DNA from 2 places in the Streptomyces sp. NPDC001832 genome. Region 2 is predicted to be linked to the other one. Evidence: riboswitches for the same ligand, from Rfam matches in the RefSeq annotation. Region 2 holds a riboswitch; the other holds the start of a gene.
The links. Region 2 has a riboswitch for S-adenosylmethionine ahead of thrC (threonine synthase). Riboswitches for the same ligand answer to the same signal wherever they lie in the genome.

Region 1: linked by a shared signal. The riboswitch ahead of ABT115_RS01605 (aminotransferase class V-fold PLP-dependent enzyme) and the one ahead of thrC (threonine synthase) in region 2 are both predicted to bind S-adenosylmethionine.

Annotation. Positions count from the first base shown of each region.
Region 1 is NZ_JBEOYU010000001.1:336,866-351,417, forward strand. Features, by position in the region: gene ABT115_RS01570 (glycosyltransferase 87 family protein) at 1-635, shown strand, start outside; gene ABT115_RS01575 (hypothetical protein) at 643-1,836, opposite strand; gene ABT115_RS01580 (C40 family peptidase) at 2,107-3,132, opposite strand; gene ABT115_RS01585 (NYN domain-containing protein) at 3,418-4,779, opposite strand; gene ABT115_RS01590 (hypothetical protein) at 4,817-5,059, opposite strand; gene ABT115_RS01595 (rhomboid family intramembrane serine protease) at 5,221-5,973, shown strand; gene ABT115_RS01600 (Lrp/AsnC family transcriptional regulator) at 5,970-6,251, shown strand; gene ABT115_RS01605 (aminotransferase class V-fold PLP-dependent enzyme) at 6,274-7,725, opposite strand; SAM riboswitch class IV at 7,901-8,018, opposite strand; gene trpD (anthranilate phosphoribosyltransferase) at 8,124-9,188, opposite strand; gene qcrB (cytochrome bc1 complex cytochrome b subunit) at 9,313-10,962, opposite strand; gene qcrA (cytochrome bc1 complex Rieske iron-sulfur subunit) at 10,959-12,011, opposite strand; gene qcrC (cytochrome bc1 complex diheme cytochrome c subunit) at 12,008-12,817, opposite strand; gene ctaE (aa3-type cytochrome oxidase subunit III) at 12,880-13,500, opposite strand; gene ABT115_RS01635 (DNA-binding transcriptional response regulator) at 13,688-14,089, shown strand; gene ABT115_RS01640 (L,D-transpeptidase) at 14,144-14,552, opposite strand, start outside.
Region 2 is NZ_JBEOYU010000004.1:80,454-95,005, forward strand. Features, by position in the region: gene groL (chaperonin GroEL) at 1-1,507, opposite strand, end outside; gene ABT115_RS05155 (cold-shock protein) at 1,913-2,119, opposite strand; gene ABT115_RS05160 (MoaD/ThiS family protein) at 2,541-2,819, opposite strand; gene thrC (threonine synthase) at 2,849-4,150, opposite strand; SAM riboswitch class I at 4,169-4,296, opposite strand; gene ABT115_RS05170 (glucosyl-3-phosphoglycerate synthase) at 4,450-5,400, shown strand; gene ABT115_RS05175 (alpha,alpha-trehalose-phosphate synthase (UDP-forming)) at 5,455-6,846, shown strand; gene otsB (trehalose-phosphatase) at 6,859-7,737, opposite strand; gene ABT115_RS05185 (DUF3263 domain-containing protein) at 7,790-8,056, opposite strand; gene ABT115_RS05190 (ROK family protein) at 8,200-9,132, shown strand; gene nagA (N-acetylglucosamine-6-phosphate deacetylase) at 9,132-10,364, shown strand; gene ABT115_RS05200 (1-phosphofructokinase family hexose kinase) at 10,735-11,715, shown strand; gene ABT115_RS05205 (class II fructose-bisphosphate aldolase) at 11,868-12,719, shown strand; gene ABT115_RS05210 (CBM35 domain-containing protein) at 12,821-13,771, opposite strand; gene cdgB (diguanylate cyclase CdgB) at 13,924-14,552, opposite strand, start outside.

The DNA.
Region 1 (14,552 bases), on a different contig from region 2:
TGCCCGGTGCGCTGGCCTTTCTCGGCTTCCAACGCGACCGGGGCACCGAGGTCGAGTCGCTGGGGGCGCTGGTCTTCCATGTGTGGCGGCAGTTCGGCTGGCAGGGCCGGGTGGAGCTGCACTACGGCTCGCTGGAGTTCCTTGGTCCGTATGTACCGCTGGTGAGCGCGCTCGCCCTCGGTCTGTCCGTCGTGGCGTTCGGCTGGCTGCTGGTGTGGCGGCTGCGGGCCCGTGACTTCCGGGTGAACACCGCGGCCGACGCGGCGTTCACGGCGGTGCTGCTGTTCACGACGACGAGCCGGGTGATCAGCCCCCAGTACATGCTGTGGCTGGTCGGCCTGGCGGCGGTCTGCGTGCTCTTCCGCGACAGCCGGATGGGGCTGCCGGCCGTTCTGGTGCTGCTCGCCACGGGTGTCACTCAGCTGGAGTTCCCGCTCGGGTTCGGCCATGTGGTGACCAGCGACGCGACGGGTGTGACCCTGATGTTCCTGCGCAACGGCCTGCTGGTCGCGGCGACGCTGATCGCCTGCCGGCAGCTGTGGCGGCAGACGGTGTCCGGGGTGCCGCGCAAGGGCGGGTGGCGGGCGGCTGCGCGGTCCGGCGCCAGCCGGGAAGCGGAGCCGGTCGGCACCTGACAGCCTCTCAGCCGAGCCGGGAGCGCAGATACTCCCGCCAGCGTGCCGTGAAGTCCTGCGGGGTCGTGGCGAGCACCTCCCGCATGGCCTGCTCCACCGCCCCGTCCCGCCCCGGGTGCCCTCCAACGGCCTGGTAAAAGGCGAACAGCTTCGTTTCGCCCCAGTGATCGGCGATCAGCTCGCAGGCCAGCCAGGCTCCCTCGTACGCCCTCGCCAGGCGCGCCGAGTCGCCCGCGAAGCCGAAGTCCTCGTCCGTGGGGAGTCCGGCGGGCAGATCGCCGCTCAGGACCGCGTCGGCCAGTTCGGGCGCGGCCTGCGCGGCGGTACGGTCCTCGGCGCGGTAGGCCGCCCAGTCGGCGAAGCCCTCGGAGAGCCAGGTCGGGGTGGCGGCGGAGGTGCGGGTGCGGGTGGCCACGTGGGTGGTCTCGTGGGTGAGGACGATCCGCTGCCCGAAGGTGCCGAGCATGCCGTACGCCTGCGGGTTGACGATCACCCGGTCCGTGGGCGCCCGGTCCGGGCCGCCGGTCTGTCCGGTGGTGACCGCCGCGATGCCCCGGTAGTTCGCCACCGGTGACCCCAGCAGCCCCGCCATGTCCTCCACGGTGTGCGGTACGAGCACCACCACGCGGCCGGCCCAGCGTTCCGGCCAGGCGTCCGAGACGGCGGGCACCGCACGGTCCGCGGCCTGGGCGATCCGGTGCAGCTCCTGCTCGGTGCGGCCAACCCCGAGGACAAGGCTGTGCTCTGCGCGTACCACCTGGACATCGCCCTGCTGCCAGAGCTGCTGGCCGCCGCCCTTTCCCGCCCGGTCGCCGACGATGTACCAGCGGCCGTCCGCGCTGTCCCGTCTCAGATCGAGCACCCGGTCCGCGACTACCGGGGCGGCGTCGTAGCCCTTGATCCGGTAGCGCAGCCGGACGTCCGCAGTGGCCCGGTAGGCGCCCTGTCCGGTCAGGTCCGTCAGCTCGTACGTCCATGAGCTCAGCGGTACGTCCGCGAGGTTGTCCAGTTCCCTGCGCTGGGCCGCGCGCAACCCGGTGGCCTGCGGGTGTATGGCGGCCAGATAGGCATCCGCATCGTGATCCAGTACAGCGGCTGCGCGACGGTCCAAGGTGGCGCGGATGGAGCGGGCGGTGGAGTCCGGGGCGGCGCTGTCGCCGGGGGCCGCGCAGGCGGAGGCGAACAGCATCCCGGCGAGCAGCACTCCCGCCGTGCGCAGTACTGCGTCACGCCCCGCCCGTGCGGTGTGCCGTCCGCCGATCCAGGTCACCCGGTCGAGGATACGCGTCGGACGCGGGTGACCGAGGAGACGCCGCACAGCAGGCAGGCAGTAGTCGGACGGTTATGGAGCGGCCAAAGGCCGCACCGGGCGGACGGGGTGACGCGAACAGGTAAGCCCCGCCGGTGACTTGTGGTCTCCGGCGGGGCGGACTGTCTGCGCGGGCGCGGGAATTCGCCCGTTCGGGCGTCGTCAGATACGCACGCCGACCTGGAAGCTGCCCATGGTGTTCATCGACTCGTAGCGGACCACCGCGCCCGGGTACGGGGCGTGCAGGACGGTGTTGTTGCCCGCGTAGAGGCCCACGTGCGAGGTGTTGTTGAAGAAGACCAGGTCGCCCGGCTTCAGCGCGCCGCGCCCTATCTGGGTGCCCTCGTTGATCTGGGTGTACGTGGTGCGGGTGATGTTGACGCCGGCCTGGGCGTAGGCCCACTGGGTCAGGCCCGAGCAGTCGTAGGAGTTGGGGCCGGTGCCGCCGGAGACGTACGGCTTGCCCTGCTGGGTGGAGGCGGCCTGGAGGGCAGCGGCGCCAAGGCCGGAGGCGGGCGCCTCGTTGCCCAGATCGACCCGGTCGCTCGCGGCGCGGCTGGCGCGCTGGTCGTCCTCGCGCATCTTCTCGCGCTCGGCGGCAGTCAGGGTGTTGAGCAGGCTCTGCGCCTCGGCGAGCTTGCCCTGGAACTTCTTCTTGTTCTCGCCGAGCGTCTTGCGGACCTCCTCGAGATCATCGAGCTTGTCCTGGGCCTCCTTGCGCTCCTGTGCGAGGACCCGCTGCTTCTCCTGGATCTTCTCCAGCGACTCGGTCTGCTTGGCCGTCAACTGGTCGAGGGCCGAGGCCTCGTCGAGGAAACTGTCGGGGTCCGAGGAGAGGAAGAGCTGTACCGACGGGTCGATGCCACCGGAGCGGTACTGCGCGGCGGCGAGCGAACCGAGGCCGCTGCGGAGCGCGTTGACCTCCTGCTGCCCGCGGGCCACCTTGTCCTGCAGGGCGCTGACTTCCTTCTCCAGCTTCTCCTGCTTCTCCTTGGCCCCGTTGTACCGCTCGGTGGCGACCTCCGCCTCGTGGTAGAGCTTGTCGACCTCCGCCTTGACCTCGCTCTTGGAGGGCTTCGGGTCGGCTTGGGCCGCCTGGGAGGACAGGGCCACGGCCGCGGCGGCGGTCGCGGTGAGCACAGTCACACGGGCGCGGCTCGGCTGCTTGGGACGACGGTGGGACGCCACGAAGGCGAGCTCCTTCTTCCTCGAGCCGCCTACCGGGCTGTGGGGGGACTGGAATCCCCGGCTCCGTGGACGTCACGGACTCGGCGGTGCCTTCGCTGTCACCCCGGATGGGTGATCAACCGTGCGAAGGTTCGAGGCCCGACCCTAGTGACCAACTTGTGATCAGTTCAAATCCTCACAAGAAAAATCTCGTCACAGGAGATACTTCTTTACCCACATCACACAGGGCGTAGCGGTCACTTGACGGTCCGTTCCCTGATTTCCACCGAGTCCCGGCAAGTGCCACTAGACGCGCGAAAGGCGCTTCAGGAGCAAGACGGATGCAACGGGCCTGGCGCCCGCCTTCGCTACTCCGTCGGCGACTTCGCGATCGGTGGAGACCACCACGACGGGCCGGCCCGGCGGTTCGGCGCGCGCCAGCTGACGGATGAGTTCATCGGCGGTCACACCAGGCTTGCTGAACAGCACCCGGACCCCGCGCGGCGGCGCCAGCAGCACCGGGGCGGCCAGTTCGGCCCCGTCGAAGACACAGGTCATCTCGGCGCCGGTCTGCGCCGCGAGGACCGCGAGACCGCCCAGCAACCTCAGCCGCTGCTTCTCCAGCGGCAGTTGGGGATAGCCGGTCTTGGTGACGTTGTAGCCGTCCACGATCAGATGTGCCTGCGGCAGCGCGAGCAACTGGTCGAGCAAGGCCGGATCGGTCTCCGAAAGGGCCCTGGCGGCAATGTCCTTGGGCGACATCCTGCCGGGCTCGACCGCGTCGGCACTGTCCGCGGGGCGGAACGAGGAGGGCGGCAGGGCCAGTTCGCGACGGAGCCCGCGGGCTGCGTCGAGCACCGTGTCCAGCAGCAGCCGCAGCCGCATGTCCTCGACCGAGCGGCCCTCCCTGGCGGCCCTGCGGCCCGCCTCGACGGATGCCTCGGCCTCACCGAGCCGCGCCTTGAGGCGACGGGACTCGCTCTCGGCCGCGGAGACCTGAGCGGCCGCCTCGGACCGTACGGCGTCGATCTCGGCCCGGCTGCGGCGCAGCGCGGCCTCGCCGCGCTTGACCTCGTTGACGGCACTGCGCAGCTTCCGCTGAAGGGATTCGGCCTCCTTGCGGGCCGCGTCCAGCTCGCCGCGGAGCCGTTCGGTCTCGTTCTTCGTCTGGGAACGGGCCTGGGCGAGTTCCTCGCGCAGCCGTTCCAGCTCGCGGCGGCTCTCCTCTTCGGCACGCTCGCTATCGGCCCGCCGGGCCTCCTCGCCGGCGGAGACAACCAGCTTCACCCAGCCGGCCGGGCGCAGCACATAGGCCGCGGCGGCCACATCGACGGGATCGGCGGCGGCGGGCGGCGAACCTGCCTCCAGCGCGGCCGTCAGCTCCGGCTGCCCCTCCTTGAGCCGTTCGGAGATGCGTTGCCGAAACAGCGGGTCGCCCTCCAGCGCGGCCGCCATCGCGTTACCGGCGAACTTGGCGCGCCGGGTCGGGGTGAAGCGGACGTACTGTCTCAGCTGGGCCGGGAGTTCGGTGACCGTCAGGCCGCCGAACGCGTCCGAGACCAGCGCGACGACCCGTCGCCGCACACCTTCGGGCAGCGGGCGGTCGAGCGCCTCGACGGCGTCGTCGGCCGCGCCGGCCGACTCTGCGCCGCTAGCGGGCTGCTCCACCATCCGTCACCCCAAATTGTCTGTCTGCACGGCCCCGTCAGGAGTCGGCAGCCGGCCTGTCCACCAGTTCGATCTGATCCACCGCATTGCACCAACGGCAGCGCACCGACTCGATGGTCTCACTGACCACCTCGCGTTCCTCGACGGTGGGCTCCCCGGCCAGGTCGAGATGGACGTACTCGATGACTTTGGAGGAGCGCGTCACGTCGAACCGAGTGAGATTTCCGCAGAGCGTGCAGCGCCAGCGGGTCCCGTCGGTCGGCTTGGGAACCGTCGTCATCGTGCGTCCTCTTTCATCGAGCCTCGTGCTGCCTGCTTCAAGGATCTCGCGGTGCGCCGTCGAACTGCGGATGTCCTGGCGTAACCCTACGGCCTCCCCACGTCCCCCCGACACGGCGAGGCGGTCTGTCCCGTTCGCTCCGCTTGCGTCATGCTCTGCTCATGATCGATCGGCGGGCCACGGGCGGCAGATTGACCAGCAAACCTCTACGGACGGTCGCCTCGGGCGGACCGCCGGTGACCTATGTCCTGATCGCCGCGTGCTGTCTGGTCTTCCTGATCAGCCCGCTCTCCGGCTTCAACCCGTCCCACAGCACCGCCGATGCCCTGCTCGCCGCCCAGGCCGGGTACTTCGAACGCTGGGGCGTGATCCCGAGCGAGCTGTGGGACGGCTCCGCACGCGCCCTGCTCACCCCGCTCACCGCCCTCTTCGTGCACGGCAGCTGGCTGCATCTGCTCGGCAACATGCTCTTCCTGTACGTGTTCGGGGCGATGACCGAGGAGCGCATGGGCCATGCCGAGTTCACCTTCTTCTATCTCGGCTGCGGCTATCTCGCCCTGGTCGCCTACGCGGCTGCCCACGCCACGTCCGACCAGACGCTCGTCGGCGCGTCGGGGGCGATCTCGGCGGTGCTGGGGGCGTTCTTGTACCTGTTCCCCAGGTCCCGGGTCACCAGCCTGTTCCCCTTCCTCTTCTTCCTGCCGCTGCGCTTCCCCGCCTGGATCGTGCTGATCTTCTGGTTCGTCCTGCAGTGGCTGGCGGTCCATGGCGCGGGCAGCGGGGGCCCCGGCGTGGCCTATCTGGCCCATGTGGTCGGCTTCGCCCTCGGCTTCCTCTACGCCTGGGGGCGTTACGGGCGTACGGATAGAGTGAAGACTCCAGCCACGGTCACCGAGGGAGAAAGCCAGCCGTGATCACCGCGATCGTGCTCATCAAAACCAGCGTGGACCGGATTCCCGAGATCGCCGAGGCCATCGCCGCACTGGACAGCGTCAGCGAGGTCTTCTCGGTCACCGGTACGTACGACCTGATCGCCATGGTCCGGGTGGCCAGGCACGACGATCTGGCGGACGTCATCCCCGGCCGGATCAGCAAGATCCCCGGCGTCGAAGCCACGGACACGCACGTGGCCTTCCGTACGTACTCGCAGCATGACCTGGAGGCCGCCTTCGCCATCGGCCTCGACGCGTAGATACGCCCCTTCCATCAGGGCGTCAGAGCTGCGCTGCGCCCCGGTCCGGGACGCAGCGGCCGTCCTCAGTGCGGTACTGCCACTGGGCGCCCTTGCTCACCAGCTCCTTGACCGCGCGGACGAATCGCTCGATGTGCTCGTCCGGCGTACCGGCCCCGAAGCTCACCCGGATCGCGTTGAGCGAGCGGGTCCCCCCGGTCGAGTCAGTTCGAGACTGGGGGATCTCGCCCGTCCCGGCCTCGGGCACGCCGCACTCGCCGACCTCCTGCGGGTCGCTGCCCAGCAGGGTGCGGACCAGCGGGTGGGCGCAGAACAGTCCGTCGCGGACCCCGATTCCGTACTCGGCGGAGAGTGCCGCGGCGAAGTGCGAGCTGTTCCAGCCCTCCACCACGAAGGAGATCACGCCGACCCGCGGAGCGTCTTCGCCGAACAGCGAGAGCACCTTGACCTCTGGAACGTCGGCGAGACCGGCCCGGACCGCGGTGACGAGGTGCTGCTCCCGGGCGACCAGGTTGTCGAAGCCCGCCTGCGTGAGCGCCTTGCAGGCGGAGGCGATCGAGTACACGCCGATGACGTTGGGAGAACCGGCCTCGTGGCGGGCGGCGGTGGAGTGCCACTCGACGTCGACACCGCCGTCGGTGCGGCGGGCGACCTTGCGCGAGGCGCCGCCGCCGGCCAGGTACGGCTCGGCATCCTGCAGCCAGTCGGCCCGGCCCGCGAGCACGCCCGAGCCGAACGGCGCGTACAGCTTGTGTCCGGAGAAGGCGACCCAGTCGACGTCCAGCTCGGCGATGTCGATGGGGTGGTGCGGGGCGAGCTGCGCGGCGTCCAGCACGATCCGGGCACCGTGCGCGTGCGCGACAGCCGCCAGCTCCTTGACCGGCCACAGCTCGCCGGTGACGTTGGAGGCGCCGGTGACGCAGACCAGCGCGGGGCCAACGGGGCCTGACCTGCCCGAACGAAGTTGAGAGCTCGGGGAAGGAGCACGGTCGGCGAGCGCCCGCTCCAGCGTCTCGACGGCCTGGGCCGGAGTGCGCGGGGCGTTCAGATAGGTCACCCGGGCGTCGCGCCACGGCAGCAGCGAGGCGTGGTGCTCGGTCTCGTACACGAAGACCTGGCAGTCGGCGGGAATGACGGCGGCCAGCAGGTTGAGTGAGTCGGTGGTCGACCGGGTGAAGATCACCTGGTCTTCGGCGCGGCAGCCGAGGAACTCCGCGACGGTCGCGCGGCTGTTCTCGAAGAGGTCCGTGGAGAGCTGCGAGAGGTATCCGGCACCGCGGTGGACACTGCCGTAGTAGGGGGCGTACGCGGCGACGTCGTCCCAGACGCGCTGCAGAGCCGGGGCGCTGGCGGCGTAGTCGAGAGCGGCGTACGCGACTTCACCACCCGTGACCAGCGGAACCGTTACATCCTTTCCCAGAACCGGCAAAGGGGTACAAAGCGACTGGTCGGCGGCAGCGGTGAAGACAGACATGGCGAACTCCCGTAACAGGCAGGCGAATTGCATGCGCCGGCGGATACGCGGCAGCGCAGCAGAAAGTGAAAAAGAGTGTGCGGAGGAGGGCCGAGAAGCCCTATCGCATTCGCGTGCTCACAAGAGACTCCCTAGGGACCAGGACCCCGGGGGCTGGCATTCACAGATGCCGAGGGGCCCGCGCTTGCCGCAGACCTCGCTGCCTACGGCCTGGTCTTCACCCGGGGCACCCCGCCACGGACGGAGGGTTGCCGGACAGCGGGCCGGGGCCGTAGTCGCTGTCACTCATGACCTGCCGAGCATCTTGCCATACGTAGGTCAACGCGCAAGGCGCGGTCCAAGATCTGGACCGCGCCCTGCGTCACATTCCGTCCTCTCAGAGGCTGTCGGATGGCCTCTCAGGCGTTGCTGACCGCTACCCAGCGCTCCAGCGCCTGCCGGGCCGCCCCCGAGTCGATGGACTCGGCGGCCTTCGCGATCCCGGCGGCAAGCTGCTCGTTCAGCGTGCCGTCTGCCGGGTCCAGCGCAACCAGCGCCGCTGCCGAATTGAGCAGCACGGCCTCCCGTACGGGTCCTCGTTCGCCGGCCAGCACCCGGCGGGCCACCTCCGCGTTGTACGAGGCGTCGGCGCCGCGCAGCGCCTGTGCCGGCACCAGCTCCAGACCGACGTCACGCGGGTCGAAGGCCTCCTCGCGTACCGATCCGTCCCGGACCACCCAGACGCGCGAGGTCGAGGTCGTCGCCAACTCGTCCATGCCGTCGTCGCCGCGGAAGACCAACGCCGAATTGCCGCGCTCGGCGAGGACACCGGCGACGATGGGCGCCATCCGCAGGTCGGCGACGCCGATGGCCTGGGAGCGCACCTTGGCCGGGTTGGTGAGTGGCCCGAGGATGTTGAACGTCGTCGGGGCGCCGAGCTCTTTGCGGGCCTTGGCGGCGTAGCGCAGGGCGGGGTGGAACTTCACCGCGAAGCAGAAGGTGATGCCCGCCGCCTCGGCGACCTCGACGACCCGCTGCGCACTGAGCTCGAGATTGACGCCGAGCTTCTCCAGTACATCGGAGGAACCGCTCGCCGACGAGGAGGCGCGGTTGCCGTGCTTGACGACCTTGGCGCCGGTACCCGCGATGACGATCGCCGACATCGTGGAGATGTTGACCGTCTTGGCGAGGTCGCCGCCGGTGCCGACGATGTCGACCGTACGACCGGGTACGTGGATGGTGTTGGCGTGCTCGTACATCGCGCGCACCAGGCCGGACACCTCGTCGACCGTCTCGCCCTTGGCCCGCAGGGCCACCGCGAACCCGGCGATCTGCACATCGGTCGCCTCACCGCTCATGATGCGGTCCATCGCCCATGCGGTGTCGTCCGCGGTCAGGTTCTCGCCACGCAGCAGCGGGTTCAGCACGCCGGGCCAGGAACGGTCCGCCACGCTGCCGCCGCCGACCGGGGTCACAACGTTCATGGTCCGCTCCTGGGGTCCACAGCCGAAAAAAAGGGGGACCCCCAGCCTATCGAGCGTCGCGGACAGCGAAGAGCCCCGTCCATCGGATGGACGGGGCTCCTGCTGTGGCGATCAGTTCAGGCGATCAGTGGTGACCGTGGCCGCTGGTGATCTCCTTGTATTCCTCGGCGGTGGGCTTGGCGATCTGGTTGTTCTCGCCGTAGTAGCCCTTGCTGAGCCTGGCCCGCAGCTTCTCCAGTACGGACACCTTGCGCTCGACACCGTTCTCGTCGACCGTCGGGCCGATCTCGACCGGCTCGTACTGCTCGTGCGCGGTGAGCGTGTGCAGCTGCTCGGGGCCGAGCGGCTCGTGGATCTCGACGAACTCACCGTGCGGCAGGCGCTTGATGATGCCGGACTCGCGCCCGTGCAGCACCTTCTCCTTGTCGCGACGCTGGAGGCCCAGGCAGATCCTTCTGGTGACGACGAACGCGATGACCGGTCCGACGAAGATGAAGATCCGGACGAACCAGGAGATGGCGTTCAGCGACAGGTGGAAGTGCGTGGCCCACAGGTCGTTGGCACCGCCGATGAAGACGACGACGTACTCGGTGATCCAGGCGACACCGAAGGCCGTCCGGGTCGGGGCGTTGCGCGGGCGGTCCAGGATGTGGTGCTCGCGCTTGTCCCCGGTGATCCAGGACTCGATGAACGGGTAGACCGCGATGATCGCGAGTACCAGTCCGAAGGCCATCAGCGGGATGAACACACCCAGGACGAGCGTGTGACCCCAGATGTTGATCTCCCAGCCAGGCATCACTCGGATCAGACCCTCGGCGAAGCCCATGTACCAGTCGGGCTGGGCGCCGGTGGACACTTGGTCCGGGCGATACGGGCCGATGGCCCAGATCGGGTTGATCGTGGCGATGGCCGCGATGATGGCGATGATGCCGAAGACCAGGAAGAAGAAGCCACCGGCCTTCGCCATGTACACCGGCAGCAGCGGCATGCCGACGACGTTCTTGTTGGTGCGGCCGGGACCCGCGAACTGCGTGTGCTTGTGGTAGAAGACCAGAATCAGGTGCGCCACCAGCAGGCCGAGCATGATGCCCGGCAGCAGCAGGATGTGGATCGAGTAGAACCGGGCGACGATGTCGTGGCCGGGGAACTCTCCGCCGAACAGGAACATCGAGATGTACGTGCCGACGACCGGAATCGACAGGATCGCGCCCTGGGTGAAGCGGACACCCGTACCGGAGAGCAGGTCGTCCGGGAGCGAGTAGCCGGTGAAGCCGGTGAACATACCCAGCACGAACAGCAGGAAGCCGAACAGCCAGTTGATCTCACGCGGCTTGCGGAAGGCACCCGTGAAGAAGACGCGCATCATGTGCACGAACATGCCGGCCAGGAAGATCAGCGCGGCCCAGTGGTGGATCTGGCGAACCAGCAGACCACCGCGGACGTCGAAGCTGATGTCCAGCGTCGAGGCGTACGCCTCGGACATCTTGATGCCCTGCATCGGCTCGTACGAGCCGTGATACACGACTTCGTTCATGCTCGGGTGGAAGAACAGCGTCAGATACACACCCGTGATGATGATGATGATGAAGCTGTAAAGGGCGATCTCACCGAGCATGAAGGACCAGTGGTCCGGGAAGATCTTGCGCATGTTGGCCTTGGCCAGGGAGTAGATCCCGAGCCGGCCGTCCGCCCAGTCGGCCACCCGCTCACCGGCGGGCGCCTTGCGCTTGCCCGGTGCGCCGGCACCAGACGTGTTCGTCGTCGCAGTACTCATCCGCGCTCCCAGAATGCAGGACCGACGGGCTCGTCGAAGTCACCGAGCGCCTCGAGGTTGCCCTCGCTGTTCACACCGATCCGCAGCTGCGGAAGGGCGTGGCCGGCCGGACCGAAGATGACGCGGGCGCCGTCGGAGAGGTCGAAGGTGGACTGGTGGCACGGGCAGAGCACGTGGTGCGTCTGCTGCTCGTACAGGCTGATCGGGCAGCCGACGTGGGTGCAGATCTTGGAGAAGGCCACGATTCCCTCGTGGGCCCACTCGCGCTCGCGCTTGTCCTTGATGTCCTTCGGCTCGATACGGACGATCATCAGCGCGGCCTTGGCGATCTGGTTCTGGAAGTCCTCCGCGTGCTCGTCCAGGCCCTCGGGCATGGCGAAGGTCAGCGAACCGACCGCGACGTCCTCGGGACGCAGCGGCTCCATCGTGTTCATGTTGATGAGCTGCTTGCCCTTGGCCCACAGAGTGCTGCGGAGCTTCTTCTCCGGCAGCGGACCGAGGTCACGCAGCAGCATCACACCAGAGAGCGGCACCAGGGCCAGCGCGCCGAAAAGGGTGTTACGGATCAGCTTGCGCCGGCCGAACGCGGACTCCTCGGCACCTGCCGCGAAGTCTGCAAGGACCTTCGCCTTGACCTCGGGCTCGGCCTCGATGGGGTGCCGGTCGTCGGCGACCTCCACGTCGGACATCAGGGTGCGCGCCCAGTGGACGGCACCGGCACCGATCGTGAAGAGGGCCACGCCCAGGGTCAGGCCCAGGGAGAAGTTGAGCGCGCTCACATGGCCGAACGGCCAGATGTACACGATCTGGTCGACCGGGAAGATGACGTACGAGGCGATGAAGCCGATCGTCGCCAGCATGGACAGCGTGAACATGAACGCGACGGCGCGCTCGGAGCGCTTCGCGGCCCGTTCGTCGATGTCCTGGATGCGCGGCTTGTGGGCCGGCAGCCCCGGGTCGGCGAACGGGTCTTCCGCGACCTCTACCGCGCCGCGCGCGGTGCCCTGCTCAGCAGGCAGGTTCTCGTCTGGAATCTCTTGGCTACTCATGACTTCTTGGCCTTAGCGGTGTGGGCCGCGACCCAAATGGCAACTGCGATCAGTGCGCCGAGCCCGAAGATCCAGGCGAACAAGCCCTCGCTGACCGGCCCCAGGCCACCCAGCGAGAGACCACCCGGGCTCGCCGTCTGGTCACTGTTCACGGCCTCGACGTACGCGATGATGTCCCGCTTCTCCTGCTCGGGCATCGTCGTGTCCGGGAAGGACGGCATGCTCTGCGGGCCGGTCTGCATGGCCTCGTAGATGTGCTTCGGGTCCACATCTTCAAGGCTGGGCGCGTACTTGCCGTTCGTCAGCGCACCACCCTGGCCGGTGAAGTTGTGGCACTGTGCGCAGTTGGTACGGAACAGTTCGCCACCGTTGGCGATGTCCGCACCCTCAGGGCTGACCTGATTCTTGGTCGGAACGATCGGACCGGCGCCGAGCGACGCGACATACGCCGCGAGCTGGTCGATCTCGGCCTGGCTGTAGATGACCTTCTTGCTCGGTACCTGGGCGCCCGGCTGCTGCGCCGGCATACGGCCCGTACCGACCTGGAAGTCCACGGCGGCGGAGCCCACGCCGACCAGGCTCGGCCCGTCGGTGGTGCCCTGACCGCCGGTTCCGTGGCAGCTGGCGCAACCGACGGAGTACAGCTTCTTGCCCTCATCGATGGCGAGGGACTGGGCGGTTTCGTCGGCCTGCGCCTTACTCGCGGGCGCAAACGCGGCGTACAGCCCCCCAGTGGCCGCCAGCGCGAGGAGTAGTACGACGACCGCCGCCAACGGATGGCGTCGTCGTGCGGAGAGCTTTTTCACGGATTACCCCGGTGTCAGGATCTTCTGCGTCGATGCTGGATGTGGTTCGGGTTCGAGCCCGGTTACTTGATCATGTAGATCGTGGCGAAGAGGCCGATCCATACGACATCGACGAAGTGCCAGTAATAGGACACGACGATGGCGGCGGTGGCCTGTTCGTGGGTGAACCTCTTGGCTGCGTATGTCCTGCCCAGAACAAGCAGGAAGGCGATGAGACCGCCTGTCACGTGCAGCCCGTGGAAGCCGGTCGTCAGGTAGAACACCGAGCCGTACGGGTCGGAGGACAGCGAGAGGCCCTCCTCCTTCACCAGCTCGGTGTACTCGAAGATCTGGCCTCCGATGAAGATCGCACCCATCACGAAAGTGATCACGAACCAGGTACGGAGCTTCTTCACGTCGCCCCGCTCCGCGGCGAAGACGCCGAGCTGGCAGGTGAGTGAGGAGAGCACCAGGATCGTGGTGTTCGTCGCCGAGAACGGGAAGTTCAGGGCCGAAGCCATTTCCTTCCAGTGGTCGGGTCCCATCACCGATCGCAGGGTGAAGTACATCGCGAAGAGGGCCGCGAAGAACATCAGCTCGGAACTCAACCAGATGATGGTTCCGACGCTGGTGAGGTTCGGTCGATTGACCGACGGGTGCGCGTGCCCGGTTTCTACTGTCGTTGCTGTCGCCACGACCGACATTATGTCGGTCCCTTATCCCGCCCTCACTCCGGGGGGTGCCGTTCGGTGTGTCAACAGGGTGTGCCTTCCCCGAACAGCCCATGAATCCGCTGTCCCGGGCGGTACTGACGGGCCATCGGGCGGAGTACGATCCGCCCATCGGTTCATGCCCGGAAAGCCCCGAAGACACAGATGTCACGGAGGAACAATGCAGCCGACCGCCACGGTCCTGGTCTACAGCGACGACGCCAACACCCGTGAGCAGGTGAGGCTGGCAGCCGGGCGCAGGCCTGCGGCCGATGTGCCACCGGTGGAGTTCCTTGAGTGCGCCACCCTGCCCGCCGTCCTGGAGGCACTGGACAACGGTGGCATCGATGTCTGTGTCCTGGACGGCGAGACGGCACCCGCGGGCGGCATGGGCGTCTGCCGGCAGATCAAGGACGAGATCTTCCACTGCCCGCCCGTACTGCTGCTGATCGGGCGCCCGCAGGACGCCTGGCTGGCCACCTGGAGCCGTGCGGACGCCGCGGTGACCCTGCCGGTCGAACCGGTCGAGTTCGCGGACGCCCTGGCCGCTCTGCTGCGCAGCAGGGACTGCGTGGACGCCTGAGAGGCTGCCGGGTGGCTGCGGTCCCACTGGGGGGCAGCGCACTCCCCGGGCCGGTCAGACCTCGGGGCGCAGTCGCGCCGCCTGGATCGTGTCCGTGCGGTCCGGGGCGTCGTTCTTCTGCAGGGCGCTGCCCTGCTGCCATTTGTCCCAGGACAGGTTCCAGTCGCCGTAGCCGTTGTCGAACGGCGTCATCATCTCGCCCTGGCTGCGAACCACCTGGACGATGTCGCCCGGGCGCACGGTGTTGTAGAACCACTCGGCCAGGCTGGTGCTCATGCCCGTACAGCCGTGGCTGACGTTCGCGAGCCCCTGCGAGCCGGTGGACCAGGGGGCTGCGTGCACGTACTCGCCGCTCCAGGTGACGCGGGTCGCGTAGTAGACCTGTAGGTCGTACGAGTCGGACGAGTCCGTCGAAATGCCGATCGTCTCGCCGCGCATGCGTACGGAGTACTCCTTGCTCAGC
Region 2 (14,552 bases):
TCTGCAGGGCGGAGCGCGTGACCTTGGCCGGGTCGAGGATGCCCTCGGCGATCATGTCGACGTACTCGCCGGTCGCGGCGTTCAGACCGTGGCCGACGGCCAGGTTGCGCACCTTCTCGACGACGACGCCGCCCTCAAGGCCACCGTTGACGGCGATCTGCTTGAGCGGGGCCTCCAGAGCGAGCTTCACGGCATTGGCGCCGGTCGCCTCGTCACCCGAGAGCTCCAGCTTCTCGAAGACGGCCGAGGCCTGGAGCAGAGCCACGCCACCACCGGCGACGATGCCCTCCTCGACGGCGGCCTTGGCGTTGCGCACCGCGTCCTCGATGCGGTGCTTGCGCTCCTTGAGCTCGACCTCGGTCGCGGCACCGGCCTTGATGACGGCCACGCCGCCGGCCAGCTTCGCGAGGCGCTCCTGGAGCTTCTCGCGGTCGTAGTCCGAGTCGGAGTTCTCGATCTCGGCACGGATCTGGTTGACGCGGCCCTGAACCTGGTCGCTGTCACCGGCACCGTCGACGATCGTGGTCTCGTCCTTGGTGATGACGACCTTGCGGGCGCGGCCGAGCAGGTCGAGACCGGCGTTCTCCAGCTTGAGGCCGACCTCCTCGGAGATGACGGTGCCACCGGTGAGGATGGCGATGTCGCCGAGCATGGCCTTGCGGCGGTCACCGAAGCCCGGGGCCTTGACGGCGACGGACTTGAAGGTGCCACGGATCTTGTTGACGACCAGGGTCGACAGGGCCTCGCCCTCGACGTCCTCGGCGATGATCAGCAGCGGCTTGCCGGACTGCATGACCTTCTCCAGCAGCGGAAGGAGGTCCTTCACGTTGCTGACCTTGGAGTTCACGATCAGGATGTACGGGTCGTCGAGGGACGACTCCATGCGCTCCATGTCGGTGGCGAAGTACGCCGAGATGTAGCCCTTGTCGAAGCGCATACCCTCGGTGAGCTCCAGCTCCAGACCGAAGGTCTGGGACTCCTCGACGGTGATGACACCTTCCTTGCCGACCTTGTCCATGGCCTCGGCGATGAGCTCGCCGATCTGGGTGTCGGCGGCGGAGATGGAGGCGGTCGAAGCGATCTGCTCCTTGGTCTCCACGTCCTTGGCCTGCTCCAGGAGGGCGGCGGAGACGGCCTCGACGGCCTTCTCGATGCCCCGCTTGAGAGCCATCGGGTTGGCACCCGCGGCGACGTTGCGAAGGCCCTCACGGACGAGAGCCTGGGCGAGAACGGTGGCGGTGGTCGTACCGTCGCCGGCGACGTCGTCCGTCTTCTTGGCGACCTCCTTGACCAGCTCCGCGCCGATCTTCTCGTACGGGTCCTCCAGCTCGATCTCCTTGGCGATGGAAACACCATCGTTGGTGATCGTGGGGGCGCCCCACTTCTTCTCAAGGACGACGTTGCGACCCTTGGGGCCAAGGGTGACCTTGACGGCGTCGGCGAGCTGGTTCATGCCGCGCTCGAGACCGCGCCGGGCCTCCTCGTCGAACGCGATGATCTTGGCCATGTGAAGTGGTCCTCCCGGACAGGGGTGGATTTCTCCGGACCGAGTGGCGCCCGCGACGGACGGCCTGCGTGTCCGGCGGTTCCTTGCCCCACCGGACCTGCGGGCCTCACCGGCCCGGTCCAAGTTCTGTCACTCTCACCTGGAGAGTGCTAACGCCAATGATTAGCACTCGACCCCCAAGAGTGCAAGCGCCTTCGAAGAAGGCTCGCTGAGGGGTGGTGGTCGGGCGACGGGAGGGCGCAAGCGCCTTCGAAGAAGGCTCGCTGAGGGGTGATGGTCGTCGACGGGACGCGGACGAACACGGCCAACACGGGTGGACCACGGCGCTCACGCACAAAGGGCCCGTACCCCCTGGGGTATGGGCCCTTTGTGCGTGAGTAGTGTCGTTGGCCGACCGCGTCGAGCTCAGCCGACGGCGAGCTTGACCATGTCCGCCTGCGGCCCCTTCTGGCCCTGCGAGATCTCGAATTCAACTCGCTGACCCTCTTCGAGGGTGCGGTACCCGTCCATCTGGATCGCGCTGTAGTGGACGAAAACATCCGCACCACCGTCGACCGCGATGAAGCCGTACCCCTTCTCCGCGTTGAACCACTTGACGGTGCCCTGAGCCATGCCTAACTCCCCTATTACTGGCCCTTGCACAGGACCGCACTTCGCGGACCCGGGTCAGAACCCACCCTCCGACAGGAGAGGGTGCGTGCGCCGGAACGCGTCGACCGCGGCCGAATGTATCTGCCCAACTGCCCTCTGCAACAGGTCAATCGGACGAGAATTCTGGGCAGCACCGAACGCCCGAACATGAGGGATTCATGAGATTCCAGGGCAAGTCGGGCCGGGCAAAGGTGATGTTTGGCGCAAGGAGATCGACCACTTTGGCTGCTTCTTGTCGCGAGCGGGCGCATTCTCATATGCGGGCGGCACGGGCAGCGGGGGGGGCTTCCCACACTGTACCGCGCTCAACCACGCAGAATTGCCCCCTCCGCTTCTCTCGCGGAAGGGGCAATTCCGATAAGCCGTGAAGTCGGACGGACGGTCAGCAGCCCCCCGCCACCGCCGGGATGATCGAGATGCCGGCGCCGTCCGGCGTCGCCGCGTCCAGGCCGCCCTCGAAGCGCACGTCGTCGTCGTTGACGTACACGTTCACGAAGCGGCGCAACTTGCCCTGGTCGTCCAGGACACGAGCGGCGATGCCCGGGTGGTTCTGCTCCAGGGACTCGATGACCTGGGAGAGAGTCGAGCCCTCGGCCGGGACCTCGGCCCGGCCGCCCGTGTAGGTGCGGAGGATGGTGGGGATGCGGACCTTGACGCTCATGGTGGGTGCCTTTCTTCTGTCTCGGGTGGTCAGACGGCGGCGAGGCCGGCGGCGCGGAACGCGTCCAGGCTCGGGCGGATCGTCGCGGTCGCCTGAGAGGTGGCGGCCACCGCGTCCAGGGTCTTGAGGCCGTCACCCGTGTTGAGCACTACGGTGGTCAGCGTCGGGTCGAGCAGACCGGCCTCGATCAGCTTCTTCGTCACGCCGACCGTCACCCCACCCGCCGTCTCCGCGAAGATGCCCTCGGTGCGCGCCAGCAGCTTGATCGCGTCGACGACCTGCTCGTCGTCGACGTCCTCGACCGCGCCGCCGGTGCGGCGGGCGATGTCCAGGACGTACGGGCCGTCGGCGGGGTTGCCGATCGCCAGGGACTTGGCGATGGTGTCCGGCTTCTGGGGCCGTACGACGTCGTGACCGGCCTTGAAGGCGGTGGAGACCGGGGAGCAGCCCTCGGCCTGGGCGCCGAAGATCTTGTACGGCTTGTCCTCGACGAGACCGAGCTTGATCAGCTCCTGCAGGCCCTTGTCGATCTTCGTGAGCTGCGAGCCGGACGCGACCGGGATGACGATCTGGTCGGGCAGCTGCCAGCCGAGCTGCTCGCAGATCTCGTACGCCAGGGTCTTGGAGCCCTCGCCGTAGTACGGACGCAGGTTGACGTTGACGAAGCCCCAGCCCTCGCCGAGCGGGTCACCGATGAGCTCCGAGCAGAAGCGGTTGACATCGTCGTAGTTGCCCTCGATGCCGACCAGCTCACCGCCGTACACCGCGGCCATGACGACCTTGCCCTGCTCCAGGTCATGCGGGATGAACACGCAGGAACGGAAGCCGGCCCGGGCGGCGGCGGCGCCCACCGCACCGGCGAGGTTGCCGGTGGAGGAGCAGGAGAGGGTGGTGAAACCGAAAGCGCGGGCGGCCTCGACGGCAATGGCGACGACGCGGTCCTTGAAGGAGTGTGTCGGGTTGCCGGAGTCGTCCTTGACGTACAGGCCACCGGTGACGCCCAGCTCGCGCGCGAGGTTGTCGGCCTTGACCAGCTTCGTGAAACCAGGGTTGATGTTGGGCTTGTCCGCGACATCGGCGGGGACCGGCAGCAGGGGCGCGTAACGCCAGATGTTGTCGGGTCCGGCCTCGATGCGCTTCTTCAGTTCGTCGGGGGAGCCGCTCGGCAGGTCGTACGCCACTTCGAGCGGACCGAAACAGGACGCACAGGCGAAAATGGGGCCGAGCTCGAATCGCTCGCCGCACTCGCGGCAGGAAAGCGCCGCGGCGGGACCGAGGTCGACAGCTTCGGCGGAAGAATCAGTGCTTACTGCGACAGTCTGCACGGCCATGATGGCGGAGGCCCTTTCTCCTCATCTTCCTTGCGACGCATTTCGCCACAAGACGGAATTGGCACCTTCCCCACCGTGGCCTCGCGGCCGGTAGGAGGGTTGCCGGGACTTCAACGGGCCGTTCCCTCAGTCCCTCTGGATGAGCGCTGTGGCACTGGATCACCGATCCAGGCATTTGTTGGCAGACCGACCCCGACATGCGACGGCCGTCCGCGTTGTTCAAGACTGTAACCGAAGCACCGGACAGTTGAGATAGTCGTCCGAACCGCGAGATGGATCACATACAGGGAGTATCGACCGTGCTGGAAGAGGTCGAACGCTGGCTGGCCGGGCGTTCCTGGTCGGCCGCCGACCGCCCGCTGGACCGTCTCCTGGCCGCCAAGGCCAGGGACCCGCACCGCGGGAGCGTGAGCGTCGTACTGCCCGCGCTGAACGAGGAGGCGACGGTCGGCCGGATCGTCGCGACGATCCGGCGCGAGCTGATGGAGAAGGTCCAGCTGGTCGACGAACTCGTGGTGATCGATTCCGGTTCCACGGACGCTACCTCGAAGGTTGCCCGGGAGGCCGGCGCCCGGGTGGTGCACCGGGACGAGATACTCCCCCGGATACCCGCCGTGCCCGGCAAGGGCGAGGTCCTGTGGCGGTCGCTCATGGTGACCGGCGGTGACATCGTCTGCTTCATCGACGCCGATCTGAAGGACTTCTCGGCGGACTTCGTCTCCGGCATCGTCGGCCCGCTGCTGACCGACCCGAACGTGCAGTTCGTGAAGGCGATGTACGACCGCCCCTTCGGTGACACCGCAGGTCAGGGCGGTCGCGTCACCGAACTGGTGGCCCGTCCGCTGCTCAATCTGCACTGGCCGCAGCTGGCCGGTTTCGTCCAGCCGCTGGGCGGGGAGTACGCCGTGCGCCGCTCCCTCCTCGAACGGCTGCCCTTCCCCGTCGGCTACGGAGTGGAGCTGGGCCTCCTGGTCGACGCGCTGCACACGGTGGGCCTGGACGCGCTGGCCCAGGTCGACGTGGGGGTGCGCAAGCACCGCCACCAGGACGGGCAGGCGCTCGGGCGGATGGCGGCGGCAATCTACCGGACCGCTCAACTCCGTCTGTCCCGAGGTCACTTGGTGCGGCCTTCGCTCACCCAGTTCGAGCGCGGCGAGAACGGCTTCGTGCCACGCACCCATGCGGTGGACACCGAGGAGCGGCCCCCGATGCGCGAGATCGAGGAGTACGTTTCGCGCCGCGCGGCCTGACGTGGCCTGGCTTCGCACGTTTGGGTGGTTCGTGATCCGGCTAGATTCCGCAACATGGTCTCCGAGCACGAAGCCCAGTCCGCTGCCCAGGTCCTCGTCGCGTCCAACCGGGGCCCGGTGTCGTACACCCTCGCCACGGACGGATCGCTCGACGCGAAGCGGGGCGGCGGCGGGCTCGTCTCCGGGCTGAGCGCCGTCAAGGACAAGCTGTGGGTGTGCGCCGCGCTCGGTGACGGGGACCGGGAGGCGGTCAGGCGCGGGGTCGGTGAGCAGGGCGTACGGATGCTCGACATCGACGCGGCCGTCCAAGCGGACGCGTACAACGGCGTCGCGAACTCGGTGCTCTGGTTCGTCCACCACATGCTGTACCAGACGCCGCTGGAGCCGGTCTTCGACGCGGAGTTCCGGCGGCAGTGGGCGTCGTTCGAGACGTACAACCGGGCCTTCGCCGAGGCGCTCGCCAAGGATGCGGGCCGGGGCGCGGCGGTGCTGGTGCAGGACTACCACCTCGCGCTGGTGCCCGGCATGCTCCGCGAACTCCGCCCCGACCTGCGTATCGGCCACTTCTCGCACACCCCGTGGGCGCCCGCCGACTACTTCCGCCTGCTCCCCGACGACATTGCCGAGCAGCTGCTGCACGGCATCCTGGGCGCGGACCGGGCGGCCTTTCTGACCCGGCGCTGGGCGGACGCGTTCATCGGCTGCTGTACGGAGATCCTGGGCGGCACCGGCCGGACCAGGATCGGGGTGCACGGGCTCGGCGCTGACGCGGACTTCCTACGCGGGCGCGCGCACGAGGCGGACGTGGACGAGCGGATGGCGGCACTGCGGGAGCAGGTCGGCCCCGGGCGGAAGACGATCGTACGAGTGGACCGAACGGAACTGTCCAAGAACATCGTGCGCGGGCTGTTCGCCTACCGCGCGCTCCTCGAAGAGCGGCCCGAATGGCGTGAGCACGTCGTCCATGTCGCCTTCGCCTACCCCTCGCGGCAGGACCTGGCGGTGTATCGCGACTACACGGTCGAGGTGCGGCGGGTCGCCGACGAGATCAACGCCGTGTACGGCACGGCGGGCTGGACGCCGGTCGTGCTCCACGTCAAGGACGACTTCGCCCGCTCGCTCGCCGCGTACCGGCTGGCCGACGTGGCGCTCGTCAACCCGATCCGCGACGGCATGAACCTGGTCGCCAAGGAGGTCCCGGTCGTCTCCGACCACGGCTGCGCACTGGTGCTGTCGCGGGAGGCGGGGGCGTACGAGGAACTGGGCAGCGATGCGGTCGTGGTGAACCCGTACGACGTGTCCGCGACGGCGGCGGCGCTGCACGAAGCTTTGACGATGCCGGACGACGAACGGGCCGCGCGCACGAAGCGGCTGGCTGCGGCGGCGGTGGCGCTGCCGCCGCAGCAGTGGTTCCTGGACCAGCTGGACGCGCTGCGGCGGCAGTGAGCGGGAGCGGTCTCAGAGCTGCCGCGCCAGGGCCGCCAGGAAGTCGACGACGGCTCCCGGGCCGGTCAGCAGCAGATCCGCCCGATCGGCCAGTTCGGGCACTTCCGCGCTGCCGCTGCAGACCAGCAGGCCCGGGATGCCGTCGGGGCCGTCGGTGCGGAGCTTCTCCACGGCGGCGTACGCGGCGAGGTCGCCCAGGTCGTCGCCCGCGTACAGGACGGACTCGGCGTCCGTCTCCCGTACGTACTGTGCGAGCGCCACACCCTTGTCCACGCCCGGCGGGCGCAACTCCAGTACCAGGCGGCCCGGTTCGACGATCAGGCCGTGCCGGCCGGCGAGCTCGCCGAGGGGGCCGCGCAGGGCCTCGAACGCGGCCTGCGGGTCGGTGGCCCGGCGGGTGTGGACGGCGAGCGACCGGCCCTTCTCCTCGATCCAGGTGCCGTGCCACGAGTCGAACCGGTGGAGCACGCCCGGGAGTTCGGCGCGGACCGCGGCGATACCGGGGTGCGGGGCGGAGGCATGGACGGCACCGGAGGCGGCGTCCCAGCGTTCGGCACCGTAGTGGCCGAGGACGACGAGGTGATCGAGTCCCGGCACTCCGGCGAAGCCGCCGTGCCGGACGGCGACGCCGGCCGGGCGGCCGGTGATCACGGCGACGGAGGCCACCTTCGGGGCGAGCGCGACGAGCGCGTCGACGGCGCCGGGGTAGGCGCGGGCCTGTTCCGGGTCCGGGACGATGTCGGCGAGCGTCCCGTCGAAATCGAGCGCGACGACGGCACGGTCGGGGCGCGCGAGGATTGCAGCGAGGGCTTCTCGGCCGGGCGGGGTGGTGGGGGCCGGGAGCTCGGCCGGGGTCTCGCTCGACGCGGGTACGTGCGGGTTGCTGCCCATGTGTCGAGCCTATAGGCGTACCGCCGGACACAACCATGGGCGGGTGCCGGTTTCAGCGGCGCTCGCGCCTCGCATCCCGTACCCGGCGCAGGCGGTTCACCGTCACCGGGTCCGCCTCCAGCGCGCGGCGGTCGTCGAGCAGCACGTTCAGCAGCTGGTAGTAGCGCGTGGGCGAGATGCCGAGTTGTTCGCGGATCGCGCGCTCCTTCGCCCCGGGCCCGGCCCACGACTGCCGTTCGACGGCGAGCACGGCACGGTCCCTGTCGGAGAGGCCGATGGGGCCGTCCGTGTCGTCGGGGCCATTCGGGTGGGTGGTCATATCAGCCAACCTATCGCCCGGCCGGAGAGCCGCCACCCGTCATTCCGCGTCCTGCGCCGCCCTCACGTCCGAGGCGGTTGCCGTCACCACAAACCGGGATAGTGGACTAGACCTTTTCAGTTCCTCGGGCGAGACTGTTTCCCGTGAAACACGTCATCGCCCTCGATGTGGGCGGCACCGGAATGAAGGCCGCACTGGTCGGGGCCGACGGCGCCCTCCTGCATGAGGCGCGGCGGGCGACCGGCAGAGAGCGCGGCCCCGACGCCGTCGTGGAGTCGATCCTCACCTTCGCCGCAGACCTGCGGGCGTACGGTGAGGAGCACCTCGGCGAAGGCGCTGTCGCGGCCGGTGTCGCCGTGCCCGGCATCATCGACGCCGAGAACGGGATCGCGGTCTACGCCTCGAACCTGGGCTGGCGCGACGTACCCATGCGGGAACTGCTCGGCGAGCGGCTCGGCGGTGTCCCCGTCGCGCTGGGCCACGATGTGCGCACCGGCGGGCTCGCCGAGGGCCGGATCGGCGCGGGCAAGGGCGCCGACCGCTTCCTCTTCGTACCGCTGGGCACCGGGATCGCCGGGGCCATCGGCATCGCGGGCACCATCGAGTCCGGCGCGCACGGGTGCGCGGGCGAGATCGGCCACATCGTGGTCCGGCCGGACGGCCCGGACTGCCGCTGCGGTCAGCGCGGCTGTCTGGAGACCCTGGCGTCCGCCTCCGCGGTGACCCGGGCCTGGGCCGCCGCGTCCGGCGATCCGGCGGCGCACGCGGCGGACTGCGCGAAAGCCGTGGCGTCGGGCGACCCGGCGGCCGTGGAGGTCTGGCGGAACGCGGTCGACGCGCTCGCCGCCGGGCTGGTCACCGCGCTGACACTGCTCGACCCCCGCACACTCATCATCGGTGGCGGTCTCGCCGAGGCCGGGGAAACCTTGTTCACACCACTGCGTGCGGCCGTCAAGGAACGTGTCACGTTCCAGAAACTGCCCCACATCGTCCCTGCGGCCCTCGGGGACGCCGCCGGATGCCTGGGCGCAGGGCTGCTCGCCTGGGATCTTCTCTCCACGGAGGTATCCGCCTGATGGCCGGACGCGCAGACAGCACAGTTCTCGCAGGTGCCCGGGTGGTGCTTCCCACCGGAACCATCGAGAACGGCCGGGTGATCATCGAGGGCACCCGGATCGTCGGCAGCGCGGCGGAGGACACAGGCACCCCGTGGAAACCACCCACCGACGGCAACCCCACACACACCCCGGCCGCGTCCACACCGTGTCCGGATGCCACCCGGATCGTCGACCTGAGCGGCCACTGGGTGGTCCCGGGCTTCGTCGACATGCACAACCACGGCGGCGGCGGCGCGTCCTTCACCTCCGGCACCGTCGACGATGTCCTCACCGGCATCCGCACCCACCGCGAGCACGGCACCACCACGCTGGTCGCCTCCACCGTCACCGGCGAGATGGACTTCCTCGCCCAGCGGGCCGGTGTCCTCTCCGAGCTGGTCGAGCAGGGCGACCTGGCCGGTGTCCACTTCGAGGGGCCGTTCATCTCGCCGTGCCGCAAGGGCGCGCACAGTGAGAATCTGCTGCGCCACCCGGACCCGGCCGAGGTCCGCAAGCTGATGGACGCGGCACGCGGCACCGCGAAGATGTTCACGCTCGCCACCGAACTCCCGGGCGGCATCGAGTCGGTTCGACTCCTCGCCGAGCACGGGGTGATCGCCGCGATCGGGCACACCGACGCGACGTACGAGCAGACCGTCGAGGCGATCGACGCGGGCGCCACCGTCGCCACGCACCTCTACAACGCGATGCCCGGCTTCGCCCACCGCGCGCCCGGCCCGATCGCCGCCCTGCTGGAGGACGAGCGGATCACCGTCGAGCTGATCAACGACGGTACGCATCTGCACCCCGCCGCCCTGGAGCTGGCCTACCATCACGCGGGCGCCCACCGCGTCGCACTGATCACCGACGCCATGGACGCGGCCGGCTTCGGCGACGGCCGGTACCAGCTCGGCCCGCTCGCGGTCGAGGTCAAGGACGGCGTCGCGCGGCTGGTCGAGGGCAACTCGATCGCGGGCTCCACGCTCACCCTGGACGTCGCGTTCCACCGGGCCGTGACCATCGACAGGATTCCGGTCGGCGATGTCGTCCAGTCCATCTCCGCCAACCCGGCACGGCTGCTCGGCGTGTACGACAAGGTCGGCTCGCTGGAGCCGGGCAAGGACGCGGACCTGGTGGTCCTGGACGCGGACTTCACGCTCAAGGGCGTCATGCGCAAGGGCCAATGGATCATCGATCCCCGGATCGGCTGATCCGGCCCGTTAGAGGTCGCGCACATAGGTGGGGTGGAGGAAGGAGCGGGGCGAGGGGCAAGCCGGGCAAGGCGGAGGAGGGAGGCGGATGGGATCTCCCCTGCTCGAGCGCAGCTGAGAGCTTGGGGAAGGAGCGTCGTCGACCGACGACAACGCCGCCAGGCGCCGCCCATCGGCACGCGACGCCGCCCCACCTATGTGCGCGACCTCTTATTGACGGCGAGTCGAGTACGTAACGAAGAGACGGCGGTTGGTCCGGAGATCTGGGCCGATCGCCGCCTCTTTGACATGATCACCTGGGAAAGAGGCAGAGAAAGCGCATTCCGTCCAAGGATTCGCGCTCCAGAGCAGGATCGAGGGGGCGGCCGCGGTGATCCTCACGGTCACACTGAATACGGCACTCGACCTGACGTACGGCGTCCCGGAACTCGTCCCGCACGCCAGCCACCGCGTCAGCGACAAGTCCGAGCGGCCCGGTGGCAAGGGCCTCAACGTGGCCCGGGTGCTCTGTGCCCTCGGGCACGAAACGGCGGTCACCGGCTTCGCCGGAGGCTCCACCGGAGCCGTGGTGCGCGAGCTGCTGGCAGGCCTGTCGCGGCAAAACGCGGACACGAAGGCCAAAAACGGTGCCACACCCGCCGCCGCGCCGATCACCGACGCCCTCGTCACCGTCGCCGGGAACACCCGTCGCACGATCGCCGTCGTCGACCGTGCCACCGGCGACACCACCCAGCTCAACGAACCCGGCCCGCTCGTCACCACCGACGAGTGGACCGCCCTCATAGGCCGGTACGAGGAGCTCCTCACCGGGGCCGACGCCGTCGCCCTCTGCGGCAGCCTGCCGCCGGGCATCCACGTCGGCGCCTACGCCGAACTGGTCCGCCTGGCCCGCACCGCCGGCGTCCCCGTGCTCCTGGACACCAGCGGCGAACCGCTGCGCCGCGGCATCGCCGCCCGCCCCGATCTGATAAAGCCCAACGCCGACGAGCTCGCCCAGCTCACCGGCTCCCGCGAACCCCTGCGCGCCACCCGCGACGCCCGCCGCCGCGGCGCGCACGGGGTCATCGCGTCCCTGGGCCCGGACGGCATGCTGGCCTCCACCCCCGATGGCATCTGGCGAGCGTCCCCGCCCGCCAAGGTCCTGGGCAATCCGACCGGTGCGGGCGACTCCGCGGTGGCCGGGCTGCTGTCCGGCCTCGTCGAAGGCCTGAGCTGGCCGGACCGGCTGCGGCGGGCGGTGGCACTGTCGACGGCGACCGTGCTCTCCCCGACAGCCGGTGAGTTCGACCGTGCGGCGTACGAGGAGCTGCTGCCGCGCGTCGGCGTCGAGGAACACACAATCGCGGCCTGAGAGCCTGTCGGTTGACCACCGAATTTCGGCAACGCCGAAAGCGTGCGTGCCAGGCCGTGGCCGCCCGATCAGAGGTCGCCCGACAGGATCTGAGGCCGCGCCAGCCCCCGAACCCGCGTTCGGCTGGTTCGAAGAAGCAGCAAGAGGTCAGCATGCCGCTCGTCAGCACCGGTGAACTCGTCTCCGCCGCCCAAACCGAGGGACGCGGGATCGCCGCCTTCAATGTCATCACGCTGGAGCACGCGGAAGCCATCGCGGCCGGCGCGGAGCGGGCCGGAGCGCCCGCCATTCTGCAGATTTCCGAGAACGCCGTGAAGTTCCACGGCGGACGGCTCTGTGCCATCGCCGCCGCAGCCGCCGCCGCCGCCCGTACCTGTGGCGCCCCCCTCGCGCTCCACCTCGACCATGTCGAGTCCGTGGAGCTGCTGCACCAGGCGCACACGGAAGGCTTCAGCTCGGTGATGTTCGACGCCTCCAAGCTTTCGTACGAGGAGAACGTGCGGGCCACGGCCGAGGCCGTGGCCTGGGGCCATGAGCGTGGCATCTGGATCGAGGCCGAACTCGGCAAGGTCGGCGGCAAGGAGGGCGAGGCCCCGCTCGACGCCCACGCCCCCGGTGTCCGTACCGACCCGGCCGAGGCCGCCGCGTACGTACGCGACACCGGGGTGGACGCGCTGGCCGTCGCGGTCGGCTCCTCGCACGCCATGACCGAGCGCACCGCCGCCCTGGACCACGCCCTGATCGGCCGGCTGCGCGACACCGTCCCGGTCCCGCTGGTGCTGCACGGCTCCAGCGGCGTCCCGGACGACGAGATCCGCCGGGCCGTCACCTCCTCCGGCATGGTCAAGATCAACGTGGGTACGGCGCTGAACACGGCGTTCACCGGCGCGGTACGGGCGTACCTGGCCGAGAACACCACGGGCGTGGACCCGCGCAAGTACATCGCACCGGGCCGCGAGGCGATGGCCGCGACGGTGGCGGGGTTCCTCGCGCTGATGGGCTGACCGCGGCACGCAGCGCGTTGCGCGCGCCGAACAAAACACAAACGCGGCCTCTCCCCGGTTCGGACACCAGGAGAGGCCGCAAAGTGTTCGCCCTCAATGGGCTAACCGTTCTCAGGGGTGACTTCCAGCCAATCCAGGATCACGTCGCACTGATTCCCTTCCTGGCACGAGATGCTGATCTCGTTCTCACCCTTGTTCAGGTCGACCGGTGCCCAGGTGGTCTGCCAGTTCTTTTCCCAGTCCGAGTCGGACGAGTGGATGAAGTTCTTGAGGCCGATGGGCTGCGGATTCGGCTTCCCGTTCACCGTCAGCGTTGCATTGGCGTCCTTGGCGGGAATCGCATAACGCACCGTCAAGCGGTACTTGCCTTCCTCCTCCATCGCTGCCTTCCACGTCACCGATGAGCCAACCTCGTTGAAGCCCGTGACGTATGAGCCGTTCGGGCCTTCCGCGCCCTTGATCGTGTTGTCCAGCTGGGCCGTGCCGCCGAGCTTCAGCGTCGCCGCGTCCTGCTTGGGAAGCTCGGCCGGGGCCTTCGAACTCTCGGACGGCTCGACCTTCGGGGACTCCTCGACCTGGCTACTGGGGCTGGCGGAGGGGGTCGCCTCGTCCTTCTTCTCTTCCTTGTTGTCGTCGCTCGTGATCAGTGCGGCGCCGATACCGATGAGCACGACCAGGACCACCGCGACCGCACCGATCAGCAGGCCCTTGGTGTTAGGGCCGCCCTTGCCGGGACCGCCGGTGCGGCCGCGGCCGCCCTGCTGCGGGACATGCGCCGAGGGAGCGCTGGGGTGTGTCGCCGGGGCGGCGTACTGCGCGTTCGGCTGGCCGTACGGCTGCTGGTGCGGCACCTGCTGCCCGTACTGGCGCTCTCCGACGGCCCGCACCTGGTTGTACGAGGTCCGGGGCACGCCGGGCTGCGTGGCCGCGGGAGGGTAGCCGTAGCCGCCCTGCCGTGGCGGCTGGGCGCCTGCTGCCTGTCCGTCCTCGTACAGGTAGCCGAACGGATCGTCGTCCTCGGGCGTGTTTGCGCCGTTGTTCCCGGCCGTCATCCCTGGGTCACTCCTCACCATGTCGCCAGCCGTCGCCGAATTTCGCCAGCCGTGGCCGACCGGCCGAGCCTACCTTGAACGACCCGCACCAAGAATTGCCGTCGCACGTCCTGGAACCGCGGTGTGATGCGGGAACAGCCCTGTCGTAAACGTCAGCCGGCCCTGCGGTGAACCTTCGACCGGGACCGCTTCTCCACGTACATCCGCTGGTCGGCGGAGCGCAGTACCTCTTCGGCGGTCATGCCGCAGGCGGCCCAGCCGATACCGAAGCTCGCCCCGACGCGCACCGCCCGGCCGTCGACCCGAATGGGCGGAATGATGGCGTTACGGAGGCGTACGGCCAGGTCCGCGGCGTCTGCGGCGCCGAGTCCGTCGGCGAGAACGACGAACTCGTCACCCCCGAGGCGGGCGACCGTGTCGCCGTCACGGACGCAGGCGCTGAGACGGCGGGCGACCTCGATCAGCACGGCATCACCGGTGTGGTGGCCGAAGCGGTCGTTGATCGACTTGAAGCCGTCGAGGTCGCAGAAGAGGACCGCGAGGCCCTTCGCCCCGTCGTCGTTCTCGGTGTCCGGCGCAACGGAATGCACATGGTGGTCGTATGGGCCGTCGGGTGCCGAGTCCACGTCGTAGCCATGTGTCCGCGCGTCCGGGTCGCCGACGTCGCCATACGCCGCGTCCAGCGTCTCCACCGGGGTGGTGGCCGCCGAGTGCGGGCGCTCGCAGAGCCGGGAGCTGAGCCGGGAGCGCAGCTCTGCGCTGTTGGGCAGACCGGTGAGCG